2 regions of the Ramlibacter sp. GCM10027632 genome follow, and region 1 is predicted to be linked to the other one. Evidence: riboswitches for the same ligand, from Rfam matches in the RefSeq annotation. Region 1 holds a riboswitch; the other holds the start of a gene.
The links. A riboswitch is a leader RNA that binds a small molecule or an ion and turns the genes downstream of it on or off. The one in region 1 is predicted to bind S-adenosylhomocysteine.
Positions count from the first base shown of each region.

Region 2: it holds a riboswitch for S-adenosylhomocysteine, as region 1 does, so the genes downstream of both, metH (methionine synthase) here and ahcY (adenosylhomocysteinase) in region 1, are expected to answer to the same signal.

Region 1 covers NZ_JBHTGW010000013.1:54,534-61,490, reverse strand. Annotated here, with positions in the region: partial or broken gene ACFQZY_RS17340 (beta strand repeat-containing protein) at 1-217, opposite strand, end outside; gene ACFQZY_RS17335 (LuxR C-terminal-related transcriptional regulator) at 552-1,262, shown strand; gene metF (methylenetetrahydrofolate reductase [NAD(P)H]) at 1,284-2,108, opposite strand; gene ACFQZY_RS17325 (TlyA family RNA methyltransferase) at 2,152-2,895, opposite strand; gene ahcY (adenosylhomocysteinase) at 2,912-4,348, opposite strand; S-adenosyl-L-homocysteine riboswitch at 4,418-4,489, opposite strand; gene ACFQZY_RS17315 (c-type cytochrome) at 4,508-4,894, opposite strand; gene ACFQZY_RS17310 (ATP-dependent DNA ligase) at 4,956-6,023, shown strand; gene ACFQZY_RS17305 (peptide chain release factor 3) at 6,166-6,957, shown strand, end outside.
Region 2 covers NZ_JBHTGW010000006.1:167,677-174,633, forward strand. Annotated here, with positions in the region: gene recQ (DNA helicase RecQ) at 1-1,523, opposite strand, end outside; gene ACFQZY_RS11235 (homocysteine S-methyltransferase family protein) at 1,617-2,666, shown strand; gene ACFQZY_RS11240 (hypothetical protein) at 2,688-3,827, opposite strand; S-adenosyl-L-homocysteine riboswitch at 3,922-3,993, shown strand; gene metH (methionine synthase) at 4,067-6,763, shown strand; gene ACFQZY_RS11250 (IclR family transcriptional regulator) at 6,891-6,957, shown strand, end outside.

The sequences.
Region 1 (6,957 bases):
CGGCGCCGGTGAACGTGGTGATGGCGGTCCCGGTGGTGTTGGCCGTGGTCGCGCCATAGAGCGCGGTGGAGGTCGGGGTACCGCCCCCAGGCGCCTCCTGGCTCAACAACTGTGCAAATCGGTCCGGAATCTGGGCGGTGGTGTCGTAACTGGTGACACCACCTTGCGTTGCGTTCTGCGTGCCGGAGCTTTCGTCGACGGCAATGATCGTGGCCATGGCTGTCCCTCTTCTCGTGTCGCAGCCAATCAGGGGCCGGCCGCATCGCCCGCCAGACCACGTCGCAGCGTTGTCGCCTAGGCGTCTTAGGGTGACCCCTTAACGCCGAATTTGTAACAACAGGTCCGGGGAGCGAACGATGCGCCTACATGTGCGGGTGCAGCAATACACCGCTTGGAGTACAGCCAAAGTGTTCTTTTCGGCTTGATTTTTTGCCTTCAGGCGCGGCTTAACCTAAAAAGCATTGATCTCGATCATTGTCATTTTCACAAATGTTTTAAATCGTTAGGTTCCCATCCCTTGCTCGCACCTGATTCATGCCAGAGAGGTACTCGTGGATATCGCCGTTCTCATCGCCTACAACGACCCGGCCCGCGGACGCGAGATCTGCCGCGTGCTGGAATCCATCGCCCGCAGTGAATCCTTCGTGTGCGCGTCGTGCGACCTGGCGCGCCTGCTGGACGATGCCTCCCACCTGCGGCCCGACATCGCCATCGCCGAGATCCCCGAGGGGGAGCTCGTGGAGCGCACGCTGCGCCAGCTGCGGCGCGTGAGCCCGGGCACCCGCGTGCTGCTCGCCGCCGAAGTCGCCACGCAGGACCTGGTGATCGGCGCCATCCGCGGCGGCGCCGCGGGCATCCTGGAAGGCATCCCGGATCCGGACGACGTGGCCCAGGCCCTGGCCGCCGTGCAGGCCGACGGCGCCTGGTACGACCATGAACTGCTCTATCGCACCCTGCACCAGTGCCTGAGCACACCGCATGCGGCCGCCCCCACGGCCACCGGCGGCGAGAACCGGCTCACCGCGCGGGAAGAGGAGATCCTGACCCTCGCAGGGGACGGCCTGAGCAACAAGGAGATCGGCCGCCAGCTCGCGATCAGCGACACCACGGTGAAGACACACCTTCACCGCATCTACATGAAGCTCAATCGCAGCGGGCGCTACAAGGCCTTCCTGTCGCAGCCAGCGCCGCTCGCGCCCCTGTCCGATCCCTTGCGCCCGGGCCCGCCCGCGCGCGGTTCCGGCTGGGGCCCCCTGTCCTGAGGCGCTCCCCGGCGGAGGCGGTCAGTCCCCCAGCGCGCCGCAGATCGCCAGCACCGCCGCCGACTGGTTCATCGTGTAGAAGTGCAGGCCGGGCACGCCGGCCACCGTGAGCTGCTCGCACAGGCCGGCCACCACGTCGAGCCCGAAGGCCTTGATCGAGGCCGTGTCGTCACCGTAGCTTTGCAGGCGCAGCCGGATCCAGCGTGGGATCTCGGCGCCGCAGGCATCGGAGAACCGCATCAGCTGCGTGGAGCTGGTGATGGGCATGATGCCCGGCACGATCGGCACGTCGACCCCCAGCTTGTACAGGTCGTCGACATAGCGGAAGTAGGCGTCGCTGTTGAAGAAGTACTGCGTGATGCCCGAGTTCGCGCCGGCCTTCACCTTGGCCGCGAAGGCCTCCAGGTCCGACTGCGGCGACTTCGCCTGCGGATGCACCTCCGGGTAGGCCGCCACCTCGAGGTGGAAGTGGTCGCCCGTCTCCTCTCGGATGAAGGCCACCAGGTCGCTGGCATAGCGGAACTCGCCGCCCATGCCGTAGCCCGAGGGCAGGTCGCCGCGCAGGGCGACGATGCGCTGCACGCCGGCCGCGCGGTAGGCCGCCAGGCGCTCGCGGATGCTGGCCCGCGTCTGGCCGATGCACGAGAGGTGGGGCGCGGCGGGCACGCCCTCGCCCATGATCTCGGTGACGGCCGCCAGCGTGCCCTCCTGCGTCGAGCCGCCCGCGCCGAAGGTGACGGAGCAGAACTCCGGCTTCAGCGCGTACAGGGCCTGGCGCGCGGCGCGCAGCTTGGCCGCGCCCTCGGGCGTCTTGGGGGGAAAGAACTCAAGGCTGATGGGAAGCATCGGCTTCTCCTTCTCGCAATTCGAACAATCGGGGAATCGAGGGTCAACCGCCCTGGCGGGCGTGGATGAAGAACTCGCGGTTGCCGTCACCGCCGGCGATCGGGCTGTCGAACCAGCCCGCCACGCGCAGCCCCAGCGACTCGCAGCACACGCGCAGCCTGCGCTCCACCTCGGCGTACAGCGACGCATCGCGCACGATGCCGCCCTTGCCCACCTGCCCCGGCTGCAGCTCGAACTGCGGCTTGGCCAGCATCAGCAGGTCACCGCCCTCGGCCAGCAGCGGCGCCAGCGCCGGCAGCACCAGCGTGAGCGAGATGAACGACAGGTCGCCGGTGATGAAGCCGTAGGCCGCCTCGGGCAGGTCCGCCGCCACGAGGTGGCGCGCATTGATACGCTCCAGGCAGGCGACGCGCGCGTCGCCGCGGATGCGCGGGTGCAGCTGGCCGTGGCCCACGTCCACGCCCACCACGCGGGCCGCGCCCTGCTGCAGCAGGCAGTCGGTGAAACCGCCGGTGGACTGGCCCACGTCCAGGCACACGCGGCCCGCCACGTCGAGGCCGCTGGCGCGCAGCGCGCCGGCGAGCTTGAGGCCGCCGCGCGAGACATAGCGCACCTCGGCGTCGTCGGCCAGCTCGATCTCGCACCCGGCGGGCAGCTCCTCGCCGTTCTTGGCGACAGGCTTCCAGCCCTCGCGCGAGAGCCAGCGCATGCCCGAGGCGATCAGCCGCTGCGCCTGCGAGCGGCTGGTGGCCAGCCCGCGGTCCACGAGCAACTGGTCGGCGCGCATGCCGCTGCCTGCGCGATCAGTAGCGGTAGGTGTCCGGCTTGTACGGGCCCTGCTTGGGCACGCCGATGTAGTCGGCCTGCTCGTCGCTCAGCTCGGTGAGCTGCGCGCCGATCTTCTTCAGGTGCAGGCGGGCGACCTTCTCGTCCAGGTGCTTGGGCAGGGTGTAGACCTTGCCCACGTCGTAGCCCTCGGGGTGCGAGAACAGCTCGATCTGCGCGATCGTCTGGTTGGCGAAGGAGGAGGACATCACGAAGCTCGGGTGGCCGGTGGCGCAGCCCAGGTTCACCAGGCGGCCCTTGGCCAGCAGGATGATGCGCTTGCCGTCCTCGAAGATCACGTGGTCCACCTGCGGCTTGATCTCCTCCCACTGGCACTTGGCCTCGAGGGTCGCAACGTCGATCTCGTTGTCGAAGTGGCCGATGTTGCAGACGATGGCCTGGTCCTTCATCTTCGCCATGTGCTCGTAGGTGATGACCGACTTGTTGCCGGTGGCGGTCACGAAGATGTCGGCCTTGTCGGCGGCCCAGTCCATGGTCACCACGCGGAAGCCTTCCATGGCGGCCTGCAGGGCATTGATCGGGTCGATCTCGGTCACCCAGACCTGGGCCGAGAGGGCGCGCAGGGCCTGGGCCGAGCCCTTGCCCACGTCGCCATAGCCGGCCACCAGGGCCACCTTGCCGGCGATCATCACGTCGGTGGCGCGCTTGATGCCGTCCACCAGCGATTCGCGGCAACCGTACAGGTTGTCGAACTTGCTCTTGGTGACGGAGTCGTTGACGTTGATGGCGCGGAACATCAGCGTGCCCTTGGCCGACATTTCCTTCAGGCGGTGCACGCCGGTGGTGGTCTCCTCGGTCACGCCCAGGATCTGCGCGCTCTTGCGGCTGTACCAGGTGGGATCGACGGCCAGCTTGGCCTTGATGGACGCGAACAGGATGCGCTCTTCCTCGCTGCCGGGGTTGGTCAGGACGCTCGGGTCCCTCTCTGCGCGCTTGCCCAGGTGCATGAGCATGGTGGCGTCGCCGCCGTCGTCCAGGATCATGTTGGGGCCTTCGGTGGCCGAGCCCTTGGGGCCGAACTCGAAGATGCGGTGGGTGTAGTCCCAGTAGTCCTCGAGGGACTCGCCCTTGATGGCGAACACCGGCGTGCCGTTGGCGACGATGGCCGCGGCGGCATGGTCCTGGGTGGAGAAGATGTTGCACGAGGCCCAGCGCACGTCGGCGCCCAGCGCCTGCAGCGTCTCGATCAGCACCGCCGTCTGGATCGTCATGTGCAGCGAGCCGGTGATGCGCGCGCCCTTGAGGGGCTGCTTGGCCGCGAACTCCTCGCGGATGGCCATCAGGCCGGGCATCTCGGTCTCGGCGATGCGGATTTCCTTGCGGCCCCAGTCGGCCAGGGACAGGTCGGCGATGGCGCAGTCGGTCGTGGCTGCGGGCTTGAGGATGGCGTTCATGGGTGGCTCCAAGTCAGGTTCAACTGAAGGCCACGCCAGCCGGGGGAGGAGGCCTCACCGCACGGACAGCGTGGGTGAGCGTCGTTGCAAGAGATGGAATCCGAGCCTCGCACGGGACGTGCTGCAACGCTCCTCGGATGAAGCCCCGATTTTAGCGTGTCAGGGCTTGGCCCCGCGCGCCTCGCGTTTTTTCACCGCCGCCTCGATCCGCGCCAGCGTGGCGGCGTCGGGGTCGGGCCAGTTGCCGCCGCCCTGGCGGGCCATGTAGGCGACCGCCCGGGCGAGTTCCTCGAGGCTCAGGTCGGCGCGGCCGCCCTTGGGGGGCATCTGGCGGATGCCGGTCCAGGCGGTGGCGGTCAGGGCCGGCTGGCCCTCCCGGATCAGGGGTGCCCAGGCCTTGCGGTCCCCCAGCCGGGGGGCCTTGAGCAACCCCTCGCCGTGGCAGGCCATGCAGGCGTCGCGGACGATGGCCTCGCCGGAACGAGGGGCGGACTGGGCGCTGGCGGCCGTGGCGGCCGCCAGGAGGAGGGCGGGGATCAGGCGCATGACGGGACTATAGTGCGGCGCCCCGGTGCGGGCCGCCCCGGGCCAGTGGTAAAAGCGGGGCATGACCGCAGTGAACATGCCCGCCTCCCCGATCGACCCCATGCTGGCCAAGGTGGCCCCCGCCCTGCCCGAGGGCGACGGCTTCCTCTTCGAGCCCAAATGGGACGGCCTGCGCGCCCTGGTGTTCCGCACGCCCGCGGGCGTGGTGATCCAGGGCCGCGACCTCAAGCCCCTGAACCGCTACTTCCCCGAGCTGGAGAAGGCGCTGTCCGAGCAGCTCCCCAAGGGCTGCATCCTGGACGGCGAGATCGTCGTCTCCGGCCCGCAGGGGCTGGACGCCGAGTCGCTGCAGAAGCGGATCCAGATGTCCGAGTCCCTGATCGGGTTCCTGGCCCGCAAGGCGCCCTCCGCCTTCGTCGCTTTCGACCTGCTGGCCGCCGGCGGCCGCAGCACCATGGCCCTGCCCCTGCAGGACCGGCGCGCCCGACTCGAGCGCCTGCTGGCCGCCGCCAAGTCCCCCCTGCACCTCACCCCCCAGACCGCGGACCGGGCGGTGGCCCAGGACTGGCTGGCGCGCTTCCAGGGCGCCGGCCTCGACGGCGTCATGGCCAAGCCGGCCGACGCGCCCTACCAGCCGGCCAAGCGGACGCAGCTCAAGGTCAAGCACGCCCATACCGCCGATTGCGTGGTCGCCGGCTTCCACTGGCACACCGACCGCCAGGAGGCCGTCGGCTCCCTGCTGCTGGGGCTGTACGACGAAGCCGGCGTACTGCAGCCCGTGGGCACCGCCGCCACCTTCACCGTGGACATGCGGCGCGCGCTGGTGGCCGAACTGGCGCCCCTGCGCGAGAACGCGCTGGAGGGCCACCCCTGGCGCGACCAGGTGCAGACCCCGGAGAACCAGGGCGCCTGGCATGTGGGCAAGGCCCTGCGCTGGGAGCCGCTGCGGCCCGAGCGGGTGTGCGAGGTCAGCTACGAGCACCTGACCGGCAGGCGCTTCCGCGACGCCACCGCCTTCAAGGGCTGGCGCCTGGACAAGCCGGCGCACGCGTGCGGGTTCGACCAGCTGGCCGTGGCGACCCCGGCCGAACTCGGGCAGGTCCTCACGCCCTGGCTCAGGCGGGGCTGAGGCGGGACTCCCGGCGCGGCCGCCCCGCGCCGGCGGCCCGGCGGGATGGGCGCCGGCCAGGGCATCGGCGACAATCGGGGGTTCGGCTGCAGGCGCCCTGCAGTCTCCTGGCAACCTGCCGTCCCGACGGAGTTTCTTCCCTGTGTCCGCCTCACCGTTTGCCGCCGAGACCCGGCGTCGCCGCACCTTCGCCATCATCTCCCACCCCGACGCGGGCAAGACCACGCTGACGGAAAAGCTGCTGCTGTTCTCCGGCGCGATCCAGATCGCCGGCAGCGTGAAGGCGCGCAAGGCCTCGCGCCACGCCACCTCCGACTGGATGGAGATCGAGAAGCAGCGCGGCATCTCGGTGGCCTCCTCGGTGATGCAGATGCTGTATCGCGACCACGTGATCAACCTGCTGGACACCCCCGGCCACAAGGACTTCTCCGAGGACACCTACCGCGTGCTGACCGCGGTCGACGCCGCCCTGATGGTGATCGACGCGGCCAACGGCGTGGAGGCGCAGACGCGCCGCCTGATCGAGGTCTGCCGCCAGCGCAACACCCCCATCATCACCTTCGTCAACAAGATGGACCGCGAGGTGCGCGAGCCCCTGGACATCCTCGACGAGGTGGAGCGCGAGCTGGGCATGCCCTGCGTGCCCATGACCTGGCCGGTGGGCAAGGGCAAGCTGTTCGGCGGCATCATGAACCTGCGCACGAATGCCATGACGGTGTTCGAGTCCGGCAGCGAGCGCCGCCCGCAGGACTTCGAGACGATTCCGCTGGATGACGCCGCCACCCTGCAGGCCCGCTTCGGCGACGAGTACACCGCCGCCGCCGACAGCATGGAGCTGGCCGTGGGCGCCTCGCCCGCCTGGGACCACCCCGCCTTCCTCGACGGCAAGCAGACGCCCGTGTTCTTCGGCTCCGGCGTGAACAACTTCGGCGTG
Region 2 (6,957 bases), on a different contig from region 1:
TCGGTGAGCTGCAGGGTGTTGAAGGCCGAGGCATCGACCGACAGCGCGCCGACGGCGATCAGCTGGCGCAGCACGCCGCGCAGCTGCGCCTCGCTGAACTCCGCGCCGATGCCGAAGGTCGAGACCTGCTCGTGGCCGAACTGCTTGACCTTCTCCGTCGCCTTGCCGCGCAGGATGTCCATGACGTGGCCGGCGCCGAAGCTGATGCCACTGAGCTGCTGCACGCGGTAGATGGTGGACAGCAGCTTGCGCGCGGCGTCGGTGCCGTCCCAGACCTGGGGCGGGTTCAGGCAGTTGTCGCAGTTGCCGCAGGGCTGGCTGGCCTCGCCGAAGTACCCGAGCAGCCGCACGCGGCGGCAGTCGGTGGCCTCCGCCAGGGCGAGCAGGGCATCGAGCTTGCCGCGCATGACCTGCTTGAACTCCTCGCCGGCGGGGCTCTCGTCGATCATGCGGCGCTGGTTCACCACGTCCTGCAGGCCGTAGGCCATCCAGGCGGCGGCGGGCAGTCCGTCGCGCCCCGCGCGGCCGGTCTCCTGGTAGTAGCCCTCGATGTTCTTGGGCATGTCCAGGTGGGCGACGAAGCGCACGTCGGGCTTGTCGATGCCCATGCCGAAGGCGATGGTGGCGACCATCACGATGCCGTCCTCGCGCAGGAAGCGGTCCTGGTGGCGCTGGCGCACCTCGGCATCGAGGCCGGCGTGGTAGGGCAGGGCGTTGATGCCCTGCTCCTTGAGCGAGGCCGCGGTGTCCTCGACCCGCTTGCGCGACTGGCAGTAGACGACGCCCGCCTCGCCCGCATGCTCGTTCTCGATGAAGCGCAGCAGCTGCAGCGACGGGTCCTTCTTCTCGACGATGGTGTAGGAGATGTTCGGCCGGTCGAAGCTGGAGACGAACTGGCGCGCCTCCTCGAGCTGCAGGCGCTCGACGATGTCCTGCCGCGTGAGCGCGTCGGCCGTGGCGGTGAGGGCGATGCGCGGCACGCCGGCATAGCGTTCGTGCAGCACGGTGAGGGCGCGGTATTCCGGGCGGAAATCGTGGCCCCACTGGCTCACGCAGTGCGCCTCGTCGATCGCGAAGAGCGACAGCAGCCCGCGCTCGTGCAGCGAGTCCAGCTGCGCCAGGAAGCGCGGCGTGGTCACGCGCTCGGGCGCCGCATACAGCAGGGTGATTTCGCCGCGCAGCATGCGCCGCTCGACCGCGCTGGCCTCCTCGCCGCTGAGGGTGGAGTTGAGGAAAGCGGCCTCCACGCCGGCCTCGTGCAGGGCGCCGACCTGGTCGTGCATCAGCGCGATCAGGGGCGAGACGACGATCGTCACGCCGTGCCCGGCGCGCTGGCGCACGATGGCGGGCACCTGGTAGCACAGCGACTTGCCGCCGCCGGTGGGCATGAGGACCAGGGCATCGCCGCCGGCGCTGACGTGGTCGATGATGGCGGCCTGCGGGCCGCGGAACTGCTCGTAGCCGAACACCTCGCGCAGCACGGCGAGGGGGGCGGAGGCGGGGGAATTCAGGAGAGCGGACAAGATCCGGGAATTGTCGTCGCAACGCCCGGGGGTGTGTCATCGGATCCCCCGGCCCCGCGCCGGACCCTGCCAGTTCCTACAATCACGGGGATCATGAGCTCCCCCATCGCCTACACCCGCGGCCAGGCCCTGCCCGGCATCCTCGCCCAGCGCATCGCCCTCATCGACGGTGCCATGGGCACGATGATCCAGCGCCTGCGCCTGACCGAGGAACAGGTGCGCGGCGAGCGCTTCGCCGACCACGGCGTGGACGTGAAGAACAACGGCGAGCTCCTGAGCCTGACCCGCCCGGACGTGATCCGCGACATCCACGAGGGCTTCCTGGCCGCCGGCGCGGACCTGATCGAGACCAACACCTTCGGCGCCACCTCCATCGCCCAGGACGATTACGAGCTCGGCCACCTGGCGCGCGAGCTGAACCTGGCCTCCGCGAAGGTGGCCCGCGAGGCCGCCGACAAGTTCTCCACCCCGGACAAGCCGCGCTTCGTCGCCGGCGCCCTCGGCCCCACGCCGCGCACTGCCAGCATCAGCCCCGACGTCAACGACCCGGGCGCGCGCAACGTCACCTTCGAGCAGCTGCGCGCCGCCTACTTCGAGCAGGTGCAGGCGCTGGTGGAGGGCGGGGTGGACCTGATCCTGGTCGAGACCATCTTCGACACGCTGAACGCCAAGGCTGCCCTGTTCGCGATCGACGAGTACTTCGAGCAATCGGGCGAGCGCCTGCCGATCATCATCAGCGGCACGGTGACCGACGCCTCCGGCCGCATCCTCAGCGGCCAGACCGTCACCGCCTTCTGGTACTCGGTGCGCCATGCGAAGCCGCTGGCCGTGGGCCTGAACTGCGCGCTGGGCGCGGCCCTGATGCGCCCCTACATCCAGGAGCTGGCCAAGGTGGCCGGCGACACCTACATCAGCTGCTACCCCAACGCCGGCCTGCCCAACCCCATGAGCGAGACCGGCTTCGACGAGACCCCCGAGGTCACGGCACGCCTGCTGCGGGAGTTCGCGGCCGAGGGGCTGATCAACATCGTCGGCGGCTGCTGCGGCACCACGCCGGAGCACATCGCCGCCATCGGCCAGGCCGTCGCGCCGCTGGCCGCTCGCAGCGTGCGCAAGGACTTCTTCTACAGGGACGCCGCGTAAGGCACGGGCGCGGCGCGGGCCTCACAGCACGTGGGGCTCGCCCACCTTCTGCGCGATGCAGCGGGTGACCGGCTGCAGGGACTGGCCGTCCCGCACGTCCTCCTCGGTGGCCGACTTCACCACGAAGCGCTGGTTCGGCAGCACCATGACCTCGCCCTCGTGCACCGTGGACAGCGCGTTGTAGAGGCTGAAGTGGACGGCCTTGACCCGCTGGCCCTCACCGCCGCGCATGACCAGGTGCACGTTGTAGCTGCGCAAGTCGGGCGTGACCCGCAGCACGTAGCTGCCCTCCGCCCGCACCGTGGCCGAGATGGGGCGGCTGAATTCGAATCCGGTGCCGGGTGCCAGCGGCAGGGCCTTGGTGCCCACCCACCCCTTGTGCACGTCGTCGCCCGTCACGCGGGCGTCGGGGAAGGCCCACAGGCGCTCGATGGCCTCGGTGAACGGCGCCGTCACGTCCTCCACCAGCAGGGCCACGTCCAAGGTGGCATGCATCGTCTTCAGGATGGAGGCCGCCCGGTAGAAGTTGAAGGAGCCGGTGGCGAAGTGGGCGTAGTCGCGGAGCTGGACCACGGTGCGCAGGTCCAGCCCGCGGTCGCCGGCCTGCTCGCGCATGCGCTCGACCTCGCGGCGCTCCTGCGGGGTGGGCAGCAGGATGCCCAGGGCCTTGTGGTCACCCGAACGGGTGGCCGCGGCATAGACCATGGCCTGCGCCCGACGGGTGGGGTGCTGCACCATGCGGGAGAACACCTTGCCCGACTCGGATTTCAGCGCGGCGTGGCCCGGCACGTCGGGGTCGGCATCGGGGGTGAAGGCCCGCAGCAGCCGGGGCGCGTGTTCCAGCGTCGTCGAGAGGTTGGCGTTGATGGTGCGGTTCAGGCGCAGGGTGTCCTGCTCCTCGGGCGAAAGGCCGGAGCGGGCCTGCGACCCCAGGGCCCGCCACTCCTCCGCCAGGGACTCGGCGAACTCCTCGTGCAGGCGCTCGATCGAATCGGCCCGGTGGGCCGAGGGGTGGTGGGGGTCGAGGTCAGACAGGCGGCTGCACAGGGCGTAGTTGAGCGAGGTCAGCGAGGACGACGAGCTGGCGGCCCGGGGCGTCGCCACTTGGGCGGCGTGGACCAGGGTGGGGGCGAGGAAGCGTTGGCTGGTGGTCTTGAACATGGCGGGTTCCTGCGGGCAAGACCGGTCCGTAACAACCACTCCGGTCGAGTTGCCTGCCCTGTCCCGCCCGCGGCGCAGCCGGTAAAATGCCGGTCCACTCAAGGAGCGCTGCAGCGCCGGGCCCGCCCGGCGTCAGGCTTGAGGAATCCAACCGCGCTCACCTAGCCCCGTGTTTCCCCGCCAGGTGAGTCCACATGCAGACCGACGCTCCCCATCCCGACACCCTTCCCGTCCCTCCCATGCGCCTCGCGGGCCTCGAACCCGTGCTGGTCGGCGAGAAGACGCTGTTCGTCAACATCGGCGAGCGCACCAACGTCACCGGCTCCAAGGCCTTCGCCCGCCTGATCCTGAACGGCCAGTTCGAGGAGGCCCTGGCCGTGGCCCGCCAGCAGGTGGAGAACGGCGCCCAGGTGATCGACATCAACATGGACGAGGCCATGCTGGACAGCCAGGCGGCGATGGTGCGCTTCCTGAACCTGGTCGCCAGCGAGCCCGACATCGCCCGCGTGCCGATCATGGTGGACAGCTCCAAGTGGGAGGTGATCGAGGCCGGCCTGCGCTGCATCCAGGGCAAGGCCATCGTCAACTCGATCAGCCTGAAGGAAGGCGAGGCCCCGTTCCGCCACCAGGCCAAGCTGATCAAGCGCTATGGCGCCGCCGCCGTGGTGATGGCCTTCGACGAGAAGGGCCAGGCCGACACCTACCAGCGCAAGATCGAGATCTGCGAGCGGGCTTACCGGCTGCTGGTGGACGAACTCGACTTCCCGCCCGAGGACATCATCTTCGACCCCAACATCTTCGCGATCGCCACCGGCATCGAGGAGCATGACAACTACGCGGTCGACTTCATCGAGGCCACCCGCTGGATCAAGCAGCACCTGCCCGGCGCCAAGGTCTCGGGCGGCGTGTCCAACGTGAGCTTCTCCTTCCGCGGCAACGACCCGGTGCGCGAGGCGATCCACACCGTGTTCCTGTACCACGCCATCCAGGCGGGCATGGACATGGGCATCGTCAACGCCGGCATGGTCGGCGTCTACGACGAGGTGGAGCCCACCCTGCGCGAGCGCGTGGAGGACGTGGTGCTCAATCGCCGGCCCGACGCCGGCGAGCGCCTGGTGGAGATCGCCGAGCAGGCCAAGGGCGCGGCCAAGGACGACAGCAAGCGCAACGAGTGGCGCAACGGCACGGTGGAACAGCGCCTGTCGCATGCGCTGGTGCACGGCATCACCGACTTCATCACCGGGGACACCGAGGAGGCCTACCGCAACGTGCTGGCCCAGGGCGGCCGCCCGCTGCACGTGATCGAAGGCCCGCTGATGGACGGCATGAACATCGTGGGTGACCTGTTCGGCCAGGGCAAGATGTTCCTGCCCCAGGTGGTGAAGTCCGCCCGCGTGATGAAGCAGGCGGTGGCCCACCTGATCCCCTACATCGAGGAGGAGAAGCGCCAGCAGGAGGCGGCCGGCGAGGACGTCAAGGCCAAGGGCAAGATCGTCATCGCCACCGTCAAGGGCGACGTGCACGACATCGGCAAGAACATCGTCACCGTGGTCCTGCAGTGCAACAACTTCGAGGTGGTGAACATGGGCGTGATGGTCCCCTGCCACGAGATCCTGGCGCGGGCCAAGGTCGAGGGCGCGGACATCATCGGCCTGTCGGGCCTGATCACGCCCTCGCTGGAGGAGATGCAGTACGTCGCCGCCGAGATGCAGAAGGACGAGCACTTCCGCCTGCGCAAGATCCCGCTGCTCATTGGCGGCGCCACCTGCAGCCGCGTGCATACGGCGGTGAAGATCGCGCCCCACTACGAGGGCCCGGTGGTCTACGTGCCCGATGCCTCGCGCAGCGTGAGCGTGGCCACCAGCCTGCTGTCCGAGCAGGCGGCCAAGTACATCGACGAGGTGAACGCCGACTACGAGAAGGTGCGCCAGCAGCACGCCGGCAAGAAGCAGGCGCCGCTGTGGCCGCTGGACAAGGCGCGCGCGAACAAGACGCCGATCGACTGGTCGGCCTACACCCCGCCGCAGCCGAAGTTCATCGGCCGGCGTGTGTTCCGCAACTTCGACCTCGCCGAGCTCGCGAAGTACATCGACTGGGGCCCGTTCTTCCAGACCTGGGACCTGGCCGGGCCGTTCCCCGCGATCCTGAAGGACGAGGTCGTGGGGACCGAGGCCGTGCGTGTCTACGCCGACGGCCAGCGCATGCTCAAGCGCCTGATCGAGGGCCGCTGGCTCACCGCCAATGCGGTCATGGGGCTGTGGCCTGCCAACACCGTGAACGACGACGACATCGAGCTGTACACCGACGAGTCGCGCTCGCAGGTGGCCATGACCTGGTACGGCCTGCGCCAGCAGGCCGAGAAGCAGGCGGTGGACGGCGTGATGCGCCCGAGCCGCTGCCTGGCCGACTTCGTCGCGCCCAAGGGCGTGGCGAAGGACTACGTGGGCGTCTTCGCCGTGACCGCCGGCATCGGCGTGGACAAGAAGGAGCAGTACTTCCTCGACGACCACGACGACTACTCCGCGATCATGCTCAAGGCCCTGGCCGACCGTCTGGCCGAGGCCTTCGCCGAGTGCCTGCACGAGCGCGTGCGCAAGGACCTGTGGGGCTATGCGGCGGACGAGGCGCTGTCCAACGAGGACCTGATCGGCGAGAAGTACCGCGGCATCCGTCCCGCGCCCGGCTACCCGGCCTGCCCCGACCACAGCGCCAAGCGCGGCATGTTCGAGCTGCTGCAGGCGCAGGAAATCGGCATGGGGCTGACCGAGAGCCTGGCGATGACGCCGGCCGCCAGCGTGAGCGGCTTCTACCTGGCCCACCCGCAGGCCACCTACTTCAACGTCGGCAAGATCGGCGACGACCAGGTGCAGGACCTGGCCCGCCGCCGCGGCGAGGAGGTGGCGCAGCTCGAGCGGCTGCTGGCGCCGAATCTCTGAGGCTGCCGTGCCGCTGGAGGCCGCGGCCCGCGGCACGACGCGGTGCCGGCCTCGCAGAGAGCCGTCGGGTCAGGTTGCTAGACTTGCCCAGCCGGGATGTGCCGGTGCCCGACGCCCGCCGACCGCCATGGCCACCAGCCTCAGCAAGATGCTCTCGATCCTCGAGTTGTTCGACGAGGGGCACGCGAACTGGA